DNA from 4 places in the Paenibacillus sp. FSL R5-0519 genome. Region 2 is predicted to be linked to each of the others. Evidence: predicted binding sites of a transcription regulator. Region 2 holds the regulator's gene; each other region holds the start of a gene.

Region 1 (4,257 bases), 2.4 Mb from region 2:
AACGTATCTCGTGACCGGTCAATACAAGAAGGCACCAGATGGCGCCAAATCAGAAAATTTCTCAACGTATATTCCTCCTACGGATGAGGCAATTAGTGAGCTTGTAGCTGCAAGTGAAACTAACAATTTCCAATATCATCAGGAGCCAATGAAAGGTGACAGCATCTGGTTGACGTTGCTGACTTCCTTTATCCCTTTGATCATTATGTTCCTGCTGTTCTTCTTCCTGTTTAATCAGGCTCAAGGCGGCGGCGGTAAAGTAATGAACTTTGGTAAAAGCCGTGCTCGTCTCTATAACGAAGAGAAGAAGCGGGTTACATTTGAAGATGTTGCGGGTGCTGACGAAGAGAAACAGGAACTTGTTGAGGTTGTAGACTTCCTCAAGGACCCTCGTAAATTCGCAGCAGTAGGTGCACGGATTCCTAAGGGCGTATTGCTCGTAGGTCCTCCAGGTACAGGTAAAACGTTGCTCGCTCGTGCGGTAGCCGGTGAAGCGGGTGTACCATTCTTCAGTATTTCAGGTTCCGACTTCGTGGAAATGTTTGTCGGTGTCGGTGCATCACGTGTACGTGATTTGTTTGAAAATGCAAAGAAAAATGCGCCATGTATCATCTTTATCGATGAGATTGATGCTGTAGGACGTCAGCGTGGTGCTGGTCTTGGTGGTGGTCACGATGAGCGTGAGCAAACACTCAACCAGTTGCTCGTTGAAATGGACGGTTTCGGAGCTAACGAAGGTATTATCATCGTAGCTGCAACGAACCGTGCGGATATTTTGGACCCTGCCTTGCTGCGTCCAGGACGTTTTGACCGTCAAATTACGGTTGACCGCCCTGATGTTAAAGGTCGTGAAGCTGTCCTGAAAGTACATTCCCGTAATAAACCACTGACTAAAGACGTGAAGATGGATATTATCGCGAAACGTACAACAGGCTTCTCTGGTGCAGATTTGGAGAATCTCTTGAACGAAGCGGCATTGCTCGCAGCACGTCGTAATCGTAAAGATATTTCCATGAAAGAAGTTGACGAAGCGATTGACCGTGTCATCGTTGGTACGGAGAAGAAAAGCCGTGTCATCAGTGATCGTGAGAAACGAATCGTTGCTTATCACGAAGCAGGCCATACCATTGTAGGATACTTCCTGGAACATGCTGATATGGTACATAAAGTGACCATTATCCCACGCGGACGTGCGGGTGGATATGTAATCATGTTGCCAAAAGAAGACCGTATGCTGGTTACCAAGCAGGAACTGTTGGATAAAGTAACCGGACTTCTCGGAGGTCGTGTAGCTGAAGAATTGTTCATCGGAGAGATTGGTACTGGTGCATACAGTGACTTCCAGCAAGCGACAGGTATTGTTCGCAGCATGGTTATGGAATACGGAATGAGTGAGAAATTGGGACCTATGCAATTCGGAAGTTCACAAGGACAGGTATTCCTTGGTCGGGATATCGGTCATGAACAGAATTACTCGGATTCCATTGCGTATGAGATTGATCAGGAAATGCAACGCTTTATCAATGAATGTTATGAGAAATGTAAGGACTTGCTTGTTAAACATTCAAAAGAGATGCATCTGATCGCTCAAACTTTGCTTGAGGTAGAGACTTTGGAAATGGATCAGATCAAGCAATTGATCGAAACAGGTTCCTTAACTCCAAAAGCAGAGAACGACAATGATGGTGAAGGCACACCAACTGAAGGCGGAGAGCCAATCATCGACAACATCGGTGATGTGCGTGTCCGTATTCAAGGTAAAGATGAAACGCCTGAGCCACCAGCCGGAGATATTCCAAACGAGTCTCCGAATCTGGAAAAAGGTAATAACAATAACCCGGATGATGGCGGAACGAAGCCAACGTCTTAATGAATAATACATCTGGCTATGCTAGCAGGTGAAATCAGGAGAGCCCTTGGGCTCTCTTTTTTTGTCCATTATTTTAAAAGAGGATAGATACAGATAAACGGGAGTTAGATGGCGAACCAGTTAGCAAACAGGTGGTTAAGGTGCTGTACCGGGTCTTTTTCATTTATTGACAGAGTCGTGAACGTTGTGTAGATTAGTTGTTAAACCGCTTGTGATTCGTTTCTCAAGCGACATTAACGACTTAGGATGGCCCTACGAAACAGCGTATGACGCTGTCCCGATAAAGGAGAGGATCACAGGTGGAAGCTCTGGCTTTAGAGCGCAAGGCTGAGATGAACCGCGAGTTGCGTGAGCGGCTGATGGAATTGAAGAAGGAACGGAATGCCATTATTCTTGCCCATTATTATCAACGTGACGAGGTACAGGAGGTTGCTGACTTCCGTGGAGATTCGTTTTTATTAGCCCAGAAGGCAGCACAAACCGATGCCGATGTAATTGTTTTCTGTGGTGTTCATTTTATGGGTGAAAGCGCTAAAATTCTGGCGCCTAACAAAACCGTTATTATTCCGGATGAACGTGCGGGCTGCCCGATGGCAGATATGGTGAACGTGGATGGATTACGCAAATTGAAAGCACAACACCCTAACGCCAAGGTGGTTACTTATATCAATTCCTCGGCTGAGATTAAGGCTGAGACTGACATCTGTTGTACTTCAGCGAATGCAGTTCGGGTTATTCAATCGGTGGATTCCGACGAGATTATCTGGGTACCTGATAAAAACCTGGGACATTACGTGCAGCAGCATACAGACAAAAAAATGATTATCTGGGAAGGTTACTGCAACACGCATGATATGCTCACAGTCAAGGATGTAGTGGAGATGAGAGCCAAGCATCCAAATGCAGAGTTTGTTGTTCATCCAGAGTGTCGCCCTGAGGTTGTGGAAATGGGTGATTTCGTGGGCAGCACAACAGCTATTCTGGAGTATTGCAAAAATTCATCAGCGAAGGAATTTATCGTAGGTACGGAAGATGGCACAGGATATCAGCTTCGTCTGGATAGTCCGGATAAACAGTTCCATTTTGCTACCAAGTTCCTCGTATGTCCCAATATGAAGGTGAACAACTTGAAGAAACTGGTGAAATGCCTGGAAACGATGAAGCCGCAGATCTACGTGCCACCGGCTGTTGCCGACAAAGCCAGAGAATCACTAGAGCGCATGTTGTTAGTAAAATAGGATGCGCTACTCTTGCTCCAAGACAGGTGAATAACATGATACCGCAATATTTAGTAGATTTTGATCTGTCTGCGCTACCCATGGTAGAGACGGATGTACTGGTTATAGGCTCAGGGATTGCTGGCTTGTTTACTGCTATTAAGGCCAGTGAACAACAACGTGTATTAATGATCACGAAGAAGTCATTACTTGAAAGTAACACCAGATATGCGCAGGGAGGAATCGCTGCGGTTATTGCTGAGGATGATTCACCTGCTTACCACTTGCAGGATACACTTGTTGCAGGAGCGGGCTTATGCCGCTCCGAGGCGGTAGAGGTATTGGTGAACGAGGGTCCGGACGGAGTGAAGGAACTGATTCGTCTGGGTACTTTGTTTGATCTGGAGAACGGCGAGTTGGCATTGACGCAGGAAGGTGCGCATAGCCACCGCCGTATTTTGCATGCCAACGGGGATGCCACGGGATATGAGATTGTACGTGCACTTGCTGTCGAAGTGAATGAGCATCCCGGGATTGAAGTATGGGATGAGCATTTTGTTGTTGACCTGATTACAGAGCGAGGGGAATGCATTGGCGCACTGGTTCAAAAGGATGACGGATCGCAAGTGTTCGTGAAAGCACAGGCAACCGTTCTTTGCTCTGGCGGGGCAGGGCAACTATACCGATACACAACGAACCCGGATGTAGCTACTGCCGATGGTGTAGCAATGGCCTACCGGGCTGGGGCTATCGTGCGTGACATGGAATTTATCCAATTCCACCCAACCTCTCTTTGTTACCCGGGGGCCCCGCGTTTCCTTGTGTCAGAAGCCGTACGTGGTGAAGGAGCATATTTGCGCAATGTGAAGGGCGAACGCTTCATGGATCGTTATCATGTCCAGCTTGAACTGGCCCCACGCGATATCGTGGCACGAGCGATTGTTAGTGAGATGGAGTCCACCAACAGTACGTTCGTGTATTTGGACATTACGCATGAACAGCCAGAGATGATCAAGCACCGGTTTCCTACCATATATGAGACTTGTATGCGGTATGGATTGGACATGACAACCGACTGGATTCCCGTTGCACCTGCTGCCCATTACATGATGGGTGGCGTGAAAACGGATTTAAGTGGAGAGAGCAGCATCTCCCGATTATTTGCTTGTG
Region 2 (4,257 bases):
CACTCCAAATTGTTTACGGATGTCAAAGCAGCACATCAGTTGTTGCCAGCCTATGAGAGTCTTGTGATCGATGAGGCCCATCATCTCGAGGATGTGGCTGGTAAACATCTTGGAATGCATATGAAATATTTCACTTTGGTTCATACCCTGACCCGTCTGTTCAAAGACAGTCGTAATGGACAACTGCCTATGCTTCGTTCGCAGTTATCCGGGCATGAAAATTCGGTGCAATGGGGCTCCATGGTGGATCAGATGTTCCCGCTGGCTGTTGAGGTTAAGGAGCTGTGGGATCGTATGAGCGATGCCCTGTTCGGTCTTTTGCCTGAACGAAGTGATGCTTCACCGGGAGAGACAGGGCAATTTTCCCTGCGCCTCAAGGCATCTCAGAAACCAGCGAAATGGCAGGAGTTGCAGGATCTGGAGAACCAGATCTATGTGACTCTGGGCGATTTGGTTCGCAAAGGGGACAAATTGCTGCTTGAGGTGAAAGAGGATCAGGATGATTATCAATCGGATAGTCTGATTACGGACATTACAGGACTGCTGAAAGATCTGACCACATTGAAGGAGAATCTGCGATTCTTCATGCGTATGGATGATGCCAAAACGGTGTACTGGATGGAAGCCAGCGGTCAGTTCCGCAGTAAATCTCTTCAACTGTACGCCGTACCTGTCGATGTCAGTGCACAACTGAAGGATTTGTTCTTTGATAAAAAGAAAAGTGTTGTGCTTACATCGGCTACGCTCTCTGTAGATAAGTCATTCCAGTTCATGATTGAGCAGCTTGGCTTACAGGAAGCCTCTGAGAATAATCGGCTGTTAACGTCGATGCTGCCATCACCTTTTAATTATCGCGATCAGGCACTTCTAGTGATTCCGCGTGATTTCCCGAGTGTGAAAGGCAGTGTGGGTGATGCGCACTTTGTCAATATGCTGGTGCAATCACTCGCAGAGACCGCAATTGCCACTCGTGGCCGCATGATGGTTCTGTTTACTTCATACAAGATGCTGCGCCAGGTCTATGATCCGCTGAAAGAGGCACTGTCAGGTAACGACATTTCGTTGTTGGGCCAAGGTGTGGACAGTGGAAGCCGCTCCAAGTTGACTCGCAGGTTCCAGGAGGCCAAAGCCACGGTACTTCTGGGCACCAGCAGCTTCTGGGAGGGTGTAGATATCCCGGGAGAAGCACTGACCTGTCTCGCTATTGTGCGTTTGCCTTTCCAGCCGCCAAATCATCCGTTGGTTGAAGCCAAGAGTGAATTGCTCCAGGAGCAAAAGAAAAATCCATTCATGAAACTGTCTGTGCCGCAAGCGGTCATTCGTTTCAAGCAAGGATTTGGCCGATTGGTGCGAACAGCGAAGGACAGAGGTATTGTCATTGTTTATGATACACGTGTGATCGAAGCGTACTATGGCAAATTCTTTTTATATTCATTACCTGGTCCTAAAATGGAGCATATGCTCACGGAGCAGATGGTTCCACGAATTACCGAGTGGTTAGAAAAACCTTTTAATGAACAAGAATAATGGTTAATTTTGTTCGTATATCATTGCATGACACTATCGTTTGGCGTTAAACTTTATTAGATATTTCCGTATCCGATTAAAGCAGTTGCACGTAAGAACTTATAACCTAAATTACAAGGAGCATTCTGTATAAAATGTCACGCGTCTATCTTTGAGTTTATACAGAATGCTCATCTTTTCATCTATTATTTTATCGTGGCATTGGTAAGGGGGAGCAAGAATGAAATCGGATAAAATTTCGGAAGCGGTGGTACGACGTCTGCCTGTATACTTGCGCTATTTGAACGAGTTGCATCAGCGTGAGGTGGCTACTGTTTCTTCTCAAGAGCTTGGACAAAGGCTGGATCTGAATCCGGCCCAAATTCGAAAAGATCTGGCTTACTTCGGTGATTTTGGTCGAAAAGGGATCGGGTATGATGTATCCTATTTGATCGAGAAAATTCGTCACATTCTCAAAATTGATCAGCAAATTAATGTAGCTCTGGTAGGTGCGGGTAACCTGGGACAGGCCCTGTCCAACTACAACGCTTATCTGAAAGACAACATGAAGATTGTTGCTGTATTCGATGCATATGGACCGAAGATTGGTAGTCAAATCAACAGCTTGACGGTAAAACCAATGAATGAATTGACGGAAGCGGTTAAGACGGATAACATCCGCATCGGTATTATTACAGTTCCGGATACGGAAGCTCAAAATGTAGCCGATCAACTTATTGAATCGGGAATCGAAGCGATTCTTAATTTTGCACCAACCATTCTAAAAACACCGCCACATATCCGCATTCACCATGCTGACTTTACAACGGATCTGCTTAGTTTGGCCTATTACTTGGAGACTGGAAAGGACGACGAGGAAGATGACAACAAATAGATGGGTAATTCACAACGGCAAATTTGCCGTTAATGAAGGCACTACATGGAACGTGGTTCATGGATACATGGTTGTCGAGAATGACAAGATTGTGCATATTGGTGAGACATTGCCGGATGGAGACGAAAATTGTACCAAAGTGGATGGAAAAGGATTGTTCTTCCTGCCGGGTCTGATCAATACGCATGGTCATGCAGCGATGTCGTTGCTCAGAGGACACGGGGACGATCTTGCATTACAAGTATGGTTGCAGGAAAAAATGTGGCCGATGGAAGCAAAAATGACTTCTCAAGACGTATATTGGGGAACTTCGCTATCCGTGCTTGAAATGTTGAAAGGCGGAACTACAGCTTTCCTGGACATGTATGATCATATGGATCAGGTTGCCAAAGTTGTGGAACAATCCGGCGTTAGAGCAGCACTGGCACGTGGTGTAATCGGGCTGTGCTCGGAAGAAGAGCAATTGCGGAAGCTGGAGGAGTCGGCAGCGTTTGCGCGTGAGTGGAATGGACAGGCAGATGGTCGCATCACAACCGTAATCTCTCCACACGCACCATATACATGCCCTCCTGACTACATAGAGAAGCTTGTACAGGTCGCAAATGATCTTAACCTTCCTCTGCATACACATATGTCGGAAACGCTTCGTGAAGTGGAGCAGAACGTTACAGACTATGGACTGCGTCCTGTGGCACATCTGGAGAAACTGGGCTTTTTTTCCCGTCCATCCCTGGTTGCACATGCGGTGCATCTCAATGACGAAGAGATTGAAATTTTGGCCCGCCATGATGTGGCTGTATCCCATAACCCGGGAAGTAACCTGAAACTCGCTTCCGGCGTTGCGCGGGTGCCTGCGTTACTGAAAGCGGGAGTTACCGTGTCACTCGGAACCGACGGACCGGCAAGCAACAACAACCTGGATATGTTTGAAGAAATGAGACTGGCTGCATTGATCCACAAAGGTGTGTCTGGTGATCCGACTGCCGTGCCAGCGGGCGAAGCATTACTACTCGGAACTTCATATGGTGCTAAATCCATCTTCCTGAACAATACCGGAGCGCTTCAGGCAGGCATGAAGGCTGATTTCATCGCCCTGGACATTGAACAGGCACACTTCTACCCACATACAGACCTGATCTCACATACGATTTATTCAGCCTCTGCCAAAGATGTGGAGCATGTATGGGTAGATGGGAAACAAGTGGTTAAACATGGCGAATGTCTGACGCTGGATGAAGAACGCATTTTGCGTGAGTCTCAATTGGCATTTGATGGTTTGCTTGCTCGTTAATTGCATTGCGGAGCATCATAGGGAAAGGAAGTTCGACTTTTGAAGAAAAAAAAGAAGTGGATATGGATTTCGCTGCTTGCACTGGTTCTGATTCTGATTGGACTTCAGCGTTATTATGTGTATGTCACACAGGATCAGCGCAAGGAAGAAGCGCTCGCCATAAAGGCAGCACAGGAGCAACTGGGCATTACATCTTATGATGAATTGCGTAAGTACATCTGGGGAGATAAAGAAGGCTCTGACAACATCTACTGGACCCTGATCGGCAAAAACAAGGATAACCAGGATGTTATGGTCTGGGTTAAGTTCGATGCAAACAATCAACCTGCTACAGGTGCTAACGCTATACACAGTGAACTGCTGCAGAATGGCATGTCCGAAGCACAGATACGCAATCGCTTTAGTTCCGAAGTTTCAGCCGGTGAGATTAAACGAATCATGCCCGGAGTTGTGAATGGAATATATGTGTGGCAAGTGTATTATAAAGACGGTACGCATAACCACTATCGGTTTTATCGTTTTAGCAATGGAGAACAGGTAGACTTGGTTTACACACTTCCGAACA
Region 3 (4,257 bases), 230 kb from region 2:
GCATGAGCAAGGCAAGGTGTTCAAGATACATCAACAATATGGGCAGATTCCGTTATATCAGGAGTATGTAGACGCACCTTCATGTTGCGTGCAGGTGGACGGAGGTTTGCTTGAAGGGCGATTGCTGACAGGTGTATATGTGTCTGAAGAACAGTTCTTCGGACTTAATCCATACCTGAAAGATGGAGATGGAGGACGGACATACATGCAGGCTAGTGTCCAGTAACAGCAGAACCAATGAGATTGGAAAAATGATTAAGATTGGGGAGCCTGTGTGCAGGCTCTCTTTCTTGTACAAGCCCTATTTGGCGACGCACTCCATTAAAAGTAACGGCTTTGACACTTTTTTTTGTTGAAGGTTGTGCCATAATAGAGGTTATGGACAACAGGGTGAATGATTTTACGCAGGGTGGTGTTACCTACATGATGAAGAAAATCCCCGGTTACATAGGTGTATGTTTGCTCTTACTGGCGATCTTGGCTGGTTGTAGTGAGACACAGCCTTCTGAACAGCCAATTGTCAAAGAGACAGAAACAGCGAATACAATTACAGTGGCTGTAGATGGCAGTACGTTTTTGCCTGATGCAACCAAGTCCATTAAGCGCGATTTTAGCGAGGGTTTGACACTCAAAAAGGCATTACTTAATAGCGGACTGGTTGATTTTACGGCAGATGGCAAACGGATTCAATCCGTTGGTGAAGTTTCTCTGGATTCTTCGCTTAGCTGGGCTGTCAAATTGAATGGCAAGGACATTGAACAGGAAGATTGGGACATGGAGCTTCATGCCAAAGATGAAGTGATCATTTACGTGAAAGCCGCTGACAGTGGGGGGGATGGCGTTGCATATCAGACAACGTTACTCAAGGTGAGCGGTGGAAACATTATGCCAACCCTCAATCGTCAATATGCCGGAGTTTACGTTCAAGAGTGTACCGTTCGCGATGTGTTGAAGTCCAGCGGGATTGTAAGAATGTCAGAGAATAACAAATTCGTCGTTTCGGTCGAGAATGTCACACCCCGCATGAATGAGCGGTGGGTCATTATGGTGAATGACAAAGAACTAATGGAAAATGGTTTGGACATGAAATTGAATCCACGTGATGCGGTGAAGCTTGAATTGACCAATGCATCCTAAGCATACCAAGAAGCCCAATCTCTATTTAGGAGAACTGGGCTTTTTTCATTATAATTATAAGCAACATTCGATTAGCATAGTCAATTATTAAATACGACAGATCTCGTTCGGGCAAAGTTCACAGTGACAGATCCCTTGCAGCATCTTCAGATCTTTGATGACGATCATGCCGTTGTCATATTCGATCGCATCTTTCTTGCGCAGATCGCTTAACATGCGGTTTACACTTTCACGGGTAGCTCCAATCATATTGGACAGGTCCGTGTGGGTAATTTTTTTATGAATAATGACATGCTCTCCATGAGGCTCACCATACGAATTCGACAATCGAATGAGGGTGGAGCAAAGCGCACCTGGTTTGCCATATAACATGAGATCCCGGAACTTCGTCTGTGTCAATCGGTGGTGGATGCCCATCCATTTCATAAAGTCGATCGCGAAGTCACAATGTTGGCAGATTAACATCTCCAGATCCTTATGCTCTAGTACACCGATCTCACTGTCCTCCAGTACTTCCGCTGAGAAGGTGTGTTTCGAGCCGAAGAAGGGATCAGCCTGCCCAATCATATCACCGGACTGATACATATACATGATCAGTTCCTTGCCTTCATCCGTGGATTTGGTGATCTGGGCACGGCCCCGTTTCATATAATAAAGTTTGTCAGAGACGTCTCCTTCCCAGTACAGATGTGTACCTTCCGGATAAGTTCTATCTTTCATGGTAACCAGCAGATGGTTGAAATTCGCTTCCGAGAAACAGTTGGTATTGCCGCGTTTTTCCAGTACAGTTGTTAGTTCTAACATAAGTCTATCTCCCCTTTGTGTCCGTCGGATGGACTCCTGTAGCTTGCAGTAGCCTCCGAGGTTTGCCGCAAACCGTTGCCGTCCTGATCAGGGTCATCTCGGCCGGGAGGAAGGACGGTACAAATTGCGGTGGTTCAATTTTTAAGTTCAGTATATACCTAATCTTACCGTTTGAGGGGGAAGGAAAGGGGGCAAAAATGACGAAATTTCAAACATTGTGATTAAATTCACTTTTGATGGAGAGCATGAATTGTATAGCCCTATATTTTAAATAGGAAGCGAAAATGGTCTTATGAAGGACATTACAAAACTTAAATTAAATTCGTTATACTTTGTGAAAAAAATCACATATTTAACCTTTTACCCATGGTACGATGTGAATGTAAAGAAGAGAGACAAACCAATACGAACCTTTAGGAGGATGAGGGAGATGGCTGTAAAGAACGAAGTCGCCCCAGCAAAAGAACCGACAGCAGGTCAGTATATTCAAACGTTAATCGACAAAGCGAATAAAGCACACGCCGCATTCATGAAGATGGATCAGATGCAGATTGACCGGATTGTGCAAGCGATGGCGCTTGCGGGTCTGGATAAACACATGATGCTCGCCAAGATGGCTGTAGAAGAAACAGGCCGCGGAGTATATGAGGATAAAATCACCAAAAATATATTTGCTACAGAATATGTGTATCATAGCATTAAATATGACAAAACGGTAGGTGTAATTGAAGATAATGAGTACGAAAGCTTCCAGAAAATTGCGGAGCCGGTTGGGATCATCATGGGGATCACCCCAGTAACGAACCCAACATCAACAACGATGTTTAAAGCACTGATCTCCATCAAGACGCGTAACCCGATTATCTTTGGTTTCCACCCATCTGCACAGAATTGTAGCCGCGAAGCTGCCAAAATCCTTCGCGATGCAGCGGTGAAGCATGGTGCTCCAGCGGATTGTATCCAATGGATTGATGATCCTTCCATGGATCGTACAAACGAACTGATGAATCACAATGATGTGGCTCTCATTCTGGCAACAGGCGGATCAGGCATGGTACGTGCAGCGTACAGCTGCGGTAAACCCGCACTGGGCGTAGGACCGGGTAACGTTCCTTGCTTTATCGAGAAAAGCGCGGATATTAATCAGGCAGTGACGGATTTGATCCTGTCCAAGTCCTTCGACAACGGTATGATCTGTGCTTCCGAGCAAGCAGTCATCATTGAAGAACCAATCTTTGATCAAGTGAAGAAAAAAATGATCGCCAATGGCTGTTACTTTGTTAACAAAGATGAAGCAGCAAAATTGACGGCAGGTGCAATTAATGCTGAGAAATGTGCGGTGAACCCTGCGATTGTTGGTCAATCTGCGGTAAGCATTGCGAAGTTGTGCGGGATTGAAGTTCCGGCAGGCACCAAAATTCTTGTGGCCGAGATTGAAGGTGTAGGTACCAAATTCCCATTGTCGGCTGAGAAATTAAGTCCGGTACTGGCCTGTTACAAAGTTAAAACGGCAGCAGAGGGCATTGAGCGTGCAGCAGAAGTGGTTGCTTTTGGCGGCATGGGACACTCCTCGGTTATCCACTCAACAAATGAAGAAGTGATCGGCAAATTCGCAGATCGTCTGCAAACCGGACGGATTATTGTGAACTCACCATCCACACACGGTGCCATCGGGGATATCTACAACACAAACATGCCATCGTTGACACTGGGATGCGGATCATACGGACGTAACTCGACTTCTTCCAACGTAACCGCTGTGAACTTAATCAATGTGAAAAGGGTGGCTCGCCGTACCGTGAATATGCAATGGTTCAAAGTGCCGAACAAAGTCTACTTCGAAAAAGGGGCAACGCAGTATCTTGCCAAAATGCCTGACATCACACGTGTCGCAATAATCACGGATGCCATGATGGTGAAACTGGGATATGTGGAAAAGGTTGAACACTATCTGCGTCAACGTCAAATGCCAGTAGCGATCGAAGTATTCTCCGATGTAGAGCCAGACCCATCCACAACAACGGTAGATCGCGGAACCGAAATGATGCGCCGCTTCCAACCAGACTGCATTATTGCACTCGGCGGTGGATCACCGATGGATGCTGCGAAAGCGATGTGGTTGTTCTATGAATATCCGGACACGGACTTTAACGATCTGAAACAAAAATTCATGGATATCCGCAAACGGATCTACAAATATCCACGTCTCGGCGTAAAAGCGAAATTTGTAGCGATTCCAACGACATCCGGTACAGGTTCTGAAGTAACATCGTTCGCGGTTATCACAGATAAAAATCAAGGGAATACCAAATATCC
Region 4 (4,257 bases), 990 kb from region 2:
GTTAATATTCCGTTTGTCATGGCAAGCTTTTGGTTCGCTTGGAAAACAATCCCGAAGGACGAGCAATATCCGTCTATCTCTGGTCACATGTCCATTCGGCAATGGCTTGCATTAATTGATGCACCAGGCATCCTGATGTTTACGGTAGCTTTGGTGACTCTGCTCATCGGATTACTGTCAGTAAATTCCACAGGTGATATTTCTACATGGCATCTGCTGACAGGAGGGATCGGGTTAATTACATTTGTCATGTTCATCCGGCATGAATTAAAAGCAGCCAAGCCATTCATCCCTCTGCGAACATTTGCCGTATATCCAGAGATGACTTGGGTGAATGTACAATACACGCTGGTGAACATCCTGTTTTATGCACTTTTTTTTGGAGTTCCTACGTATTTGAAGCAGGTACGTCATCTCAACGAAGTTCATACAGGAATGAGCATGCTGGCTTTGGGGTTATGTTCAGTCATGATTGCTCCGATCGCAGGGCGCTGGATTGACAGATCGGGATCACGGCCAGCTTTAATCGTATCAGCTTGGTTAATGACCATTGGCTCTTTACTCATCGTATTCATGAATGAAACTTCTCCAATCTTCATTGTCATTGTTGCCTTGGCTTTATTTGGCATAAGTAACGGTCTAAACGCGGTTGGCATGCAAGCAGCTCTGTTCAAAAGCACACCCAAAGAAATGATAGGTGTTTCATCGGGGATTTTTAATACATCACGCTACCTAGGGACCATCATATCATCGTTATTGATTGGACTTGTTATGGGAGATACATTCAATGTGACAGGATTTCAGATGCTTGGAATCATCCTTACGGTATTAGCTGCATCATTGATCATCATGAGCGTACGCCGCGAGGCAGATGCGGTGAGTCCAGAGCAAATAAGCAAGCAAATAAAATAGTGAATCCACCGTGCAATACCACGTTTACACCCAATGAATCAATAGCTCTATTGGGTGTATTTTTTGTTTTTCACCAAGTTGTCAGAAAGAGTTGATCCTTTCTTGAACGTTTAGGGTAGAAGACGTGACTTTGATTGAATTAGGTAAAAATAAAGATATAATAATTTTGATTATTAGGTCTCGCATAGCATTTTCTATGCATTTAATATCAGGAATCAACAGGAGTAATCGCAAAGTACATGTGGCAACATATCGTTGCCGTTTACTTTGTGAAATTTTTCTCTTGTCCTGCAGATGCAAACTATAGGAGGTCCTAATCTGATATTAAATGCAACAAGTGAGTGCAGACCTAGTCATACGCCAAAATTGATTACTACAAATGGACAGAGTTTGAAAGGAGGCAATACAAAGAATGGCTATTGATACGGTGTTATGGAGCAGACTGGTGACTGGTTTGACACTCGGATTCCACGTTATTTTTGCGACGCTGGGTGTCGGTGTACCTTTGATGATTGCTATAGCAGAGTTCATCGGCATTCGGAAGAAAGATCACCATTACATACTTATGGCAAAGAGGTGGTCCAGAGGATTTGTCATATCTGTGGCGGTTGGTGTGGTGACAGGTACAGCGATATCGCTGCAATTGGCCCTGGTGTGGCCGAATTTTATGAAATTGGCCGGGAATGTTATTGCACTGCCACTATTTATGGAAGTATTCGCGTTCTTTTTTGAAGCGATCTTCTTGGGTATTTATTTGTACACGTGGGATCGGTTCAAAAATCCCTATATTCACTGGTTGCTGACTATACCGGTTGTTGCCGGGGCAGGGATGTCTGCTGTCTTTATCACGACAGTCAATGGATTCATGAACCAGCCTGAAGGCTTTGTCATGGAAGCAGGTCAATTCTTGGCAGTGAATCCTGTACAAGCAATGCTGAATGCGGCGACATTCTCCAAAGTATTTCATGTATTAAGCTCTGCTTATCTGACAGGAGCTGCTCTGTTAGCTGGAATTGCAGCCTTGGCGATGCTGAGAAAAGGGGTGTCAGCCTACCTCAAAAAGGGCCTGAACCTCATGATGGCCGTTGTTCTGGTCTTCAGCTTATTAAACTCCTTAGCCGGAGATGTATCTGCCAAGTTTTTGGCTGAGCATCAACCGGAGAAACTCGCAGCTGCCGAGTGGCATTTCGAGACGGAAAGCGGTGCGGACTTAATTTTATTGGGATGGCTGAATGCAGAACACGAAATTATAGGCGCACTTCATTTGCCGAAAGTGCTCAGCTTCCTTGCCTTTGGAGACTTTAACGCCGAGGTTACCGGGTTGAACGAATTTCCACCTGATGAGCAACCGCCGTTACTTGTGCATTACTTGTTTGATTTGATGGCTGGAATTGGATTCGCTTTACTCGCGATCTCATTGCTATATTTCCTGTTTGTGTTCTGGAAGAAGCGCAACCAATTTAACAAGTGGATGCTACGTATGGTTGCACTCAGTGCACCGCTTGCATTTCTGGCTGTTGAGATGGGCTGGTTCTATGCAGAAGTGGGGCGGCAGCCATGGATCATCCGAGGTTATATGCGCGTAGAAGAGGCCGCTACTTCTTCACCGAGTGTGAGAATTTTATTTTTCGTTTTCTTGCTTCTGTACATCGTGCTCGGCGTCATCTGTGTCCTCGTGTTGAGACGTTTGTTCAATAACAATCCTGCAGAGCTTGAGATGGAGAAATGGTTGAAGGAGAAGCATGATCAATCAGCCGAGAAAGGGGATAAGAGCTGATGAGTTATGAGTTGATTGGGATATCGGTACTCTGGCTGTTCTTGTACGGTTATCTTATTGTAGCTTCGATTGATTTTGGAGCAGGTTTTTTTGCCTTTTATGCACGCCTCACCAAGCAGGATCATCTGATTAATCGGCTGATTTCCCGGTATCTATCACCGGTGTGGGAGATCACCAACGTATTTTTTGTCTTTTTCTATATTGGCATCGTCGGGTTTTTCCCGGATACCGCTTATTATTATGGCTCCGCGCTGCTTGTCCCGGGAAGTATTGCCGTCATTCTGCTTGCTATTCGGGGGTCGTTTTATGCTTTTGAGAATTACGGTTCCAAAAATAACATTGTATATTTGTTTTTATACGGAGCTACGGGTTTGCTTATCCCGGCATCGTTGTCAGTGGCACTGACACTGTCTGAAGGTGGCTTTATTCTAAAGCAGGGGGAGACGGTTTCCCTGGATTATTGGGCGCTGTTCACCAATCCGTTATCGTGGAGCATCGTTGGACTCGCCATCGTATCCGTATTGTTCATTAGCGGATCATTTCTTACATTTTACGCTTCTCGGGCAGAGGATCATGCGGCATTAAAACTGATGCACAACTATGCTCTGTTCTGGAGTACACCGACCATTATTCTCGCGCTGACTGCATTTATATATTTGGGTCAACACAATGAGCGTCATTTTCAAAATATGATGGATTTATGGTGGCTGCTGGCGCTATCCGTTGCATTTTTCATGATTGCCATGTGGCTGTTATATAACGGTCGCCGTTACGGATTAGCTTTTATTTTCATTATGCTGCAATTTTTCACAGCCTTTTTCGCTTACGGCATTGGGCAGTATCCTTATATTCTTGATCCATATATCACGATTCAGAGCAGTGCCACACCGCCAGCAATGGGTTTTGCGCTAGTGGTTGTGTTTATCGGTGGGCTGTGCCTGTTAATTCCTTCTCTTATTCTGGTCTTCAAACTGTTCCTGTTTGATGCGGATTATGTGAAAGGGAAAAAATAAAGGAGGAGCTTTCCGTGAAGAGAAAAGCCAAATCCAATCTGATCTCGCAGCAAATGTCGTTACAACGAACAAACAGGCTGCTCCTTGCGATCATTTCGCTGGCGCTTGGTGTGGCTATTATAAGTCAGGCGGCATTGGTGACTGAAGCAGTCCAACGGATTTTTGTAGAGAAAGCTTCCTTCTCATCGGCGATGCTGCTGCTTGGGCTATTGCTGGCAGTAATGACTGTGCGCACACTGTTGACGTATGGCAACGGGAAAGTGGGTTTGCATATGGCAGCACGTGCCAAGACAAATATGCGAGCTTCTGTGTTGCAGAACCTTACCCGCGCTTCCATGCCTTCAACCCTTCGTGGACAGACGGGAGGAAAGGTCAGCGTTGCTCTGGATGCTGTGGATGAAGCTGACAGCTATTTCAGTCAGTACATGCCGCGTATGATGGAAGCTGCAATGATTCCGATACTGATTCTGATTGTTACGTTTACGCAGCACGCCAACACAGGCTACATTATGCTGTTTACAGCACCGTTTATCCCGCTGTTCATGATTTTGGTGG

What was found. Region 2 encodes Rex, which represses fermentation and respiration genes when NADH is low (regulators of the CRP and FNR family bind a similar motif). Its sites were predicted from a motif close to TTGTGAAATATTTCACAA; they were not measured.
Region 1: the regulator Rex is predicted to act here: its motif matches at 2,080-2,097, upstream of nadA (quinolinate synthase NadA).
Region 3: the regulator Rex is predicted to act here: its motif matches at 2,274-2,291, upstream of adhE (bifunctional acetaldehyde-CoA/alcohol dehydrogenase).
Region 4: the regulator Rex is predicted to act here: its motif matches at 1,180-1,197, upstream of MKY73_RS15125 (cytochrome ubiquinol oxidase subunit I).

What each region holds. Positions count from the first base shown of each region.
Region 1 is NZ_CP150234.1:6,535,484-6,539,740, reverse strand. Features, by position in the region: gene ftsH (ATP-dependent zinc metalloprotease FtsH) at 1-1,870, shown strand, start outside; gene nadA (quinolinate synthase NadA) at 2,170-3,108, shown strand; gene nadB (L-aspartate oxidase) at 3,144-4,257, shown strand, end outside.
Region 2 is NZ_CP150234.1:2,359,984-2,364,240, forward strand. Features, by position in the region: gene dinG (ATP-dependent DNA helicase DinG) at 1-1,527, shown strand, start outside; gene MKY73_RS10855 (redox-sensing transcriptional repressor Rex) at 1,748-2,401, shown strand; gene MKY73_RS10860 (amidohydrolase) at 2,388-3,692, shown strand; gene MKY73_RS10865 (DUF5590 domain-containing protein) at 3,732-4,257, shown strand, end outside.
Region 3 is NZ_CP150234.1:2,129,427-2,133,683, forward strand. Features, by position in the region: gene MKY73_RS09720 (hypothetical protein) at 1-226, shown strand, start outside; gene MKY73_RS09725 (hypothetical protein) at 424-1,137, shown strand; gene MKY73_RS09730 (Crp/Fnr family transcriptional regulator) at 1,225-1,941, opposite strand; gene adhE (bifunctional acetaldehyde-CoA/alcohol dehydrogenase) at 2,372-4,257, shown strand, end outside.
Region 4 is NZ_CP150234.1:3,348,082-3,352,338, reverse strand. Features, by position in the region: gene MKY73_RS15130 (MFS transporter) at 1-912, shown strand, start outside; gene MKY73_RS15125 (cytochrome ubiquinol oxidase subunit I) at 1,325-2,689, shown strand; gene MKY73_RS15120 (cytochrome d ubiquinol oxidase subunit II) at 2,689-3,702, shown strand; gene cydD (thiol reductant ABC exporter subunit CydD) at 3,756-4,257, shown strand, end outside.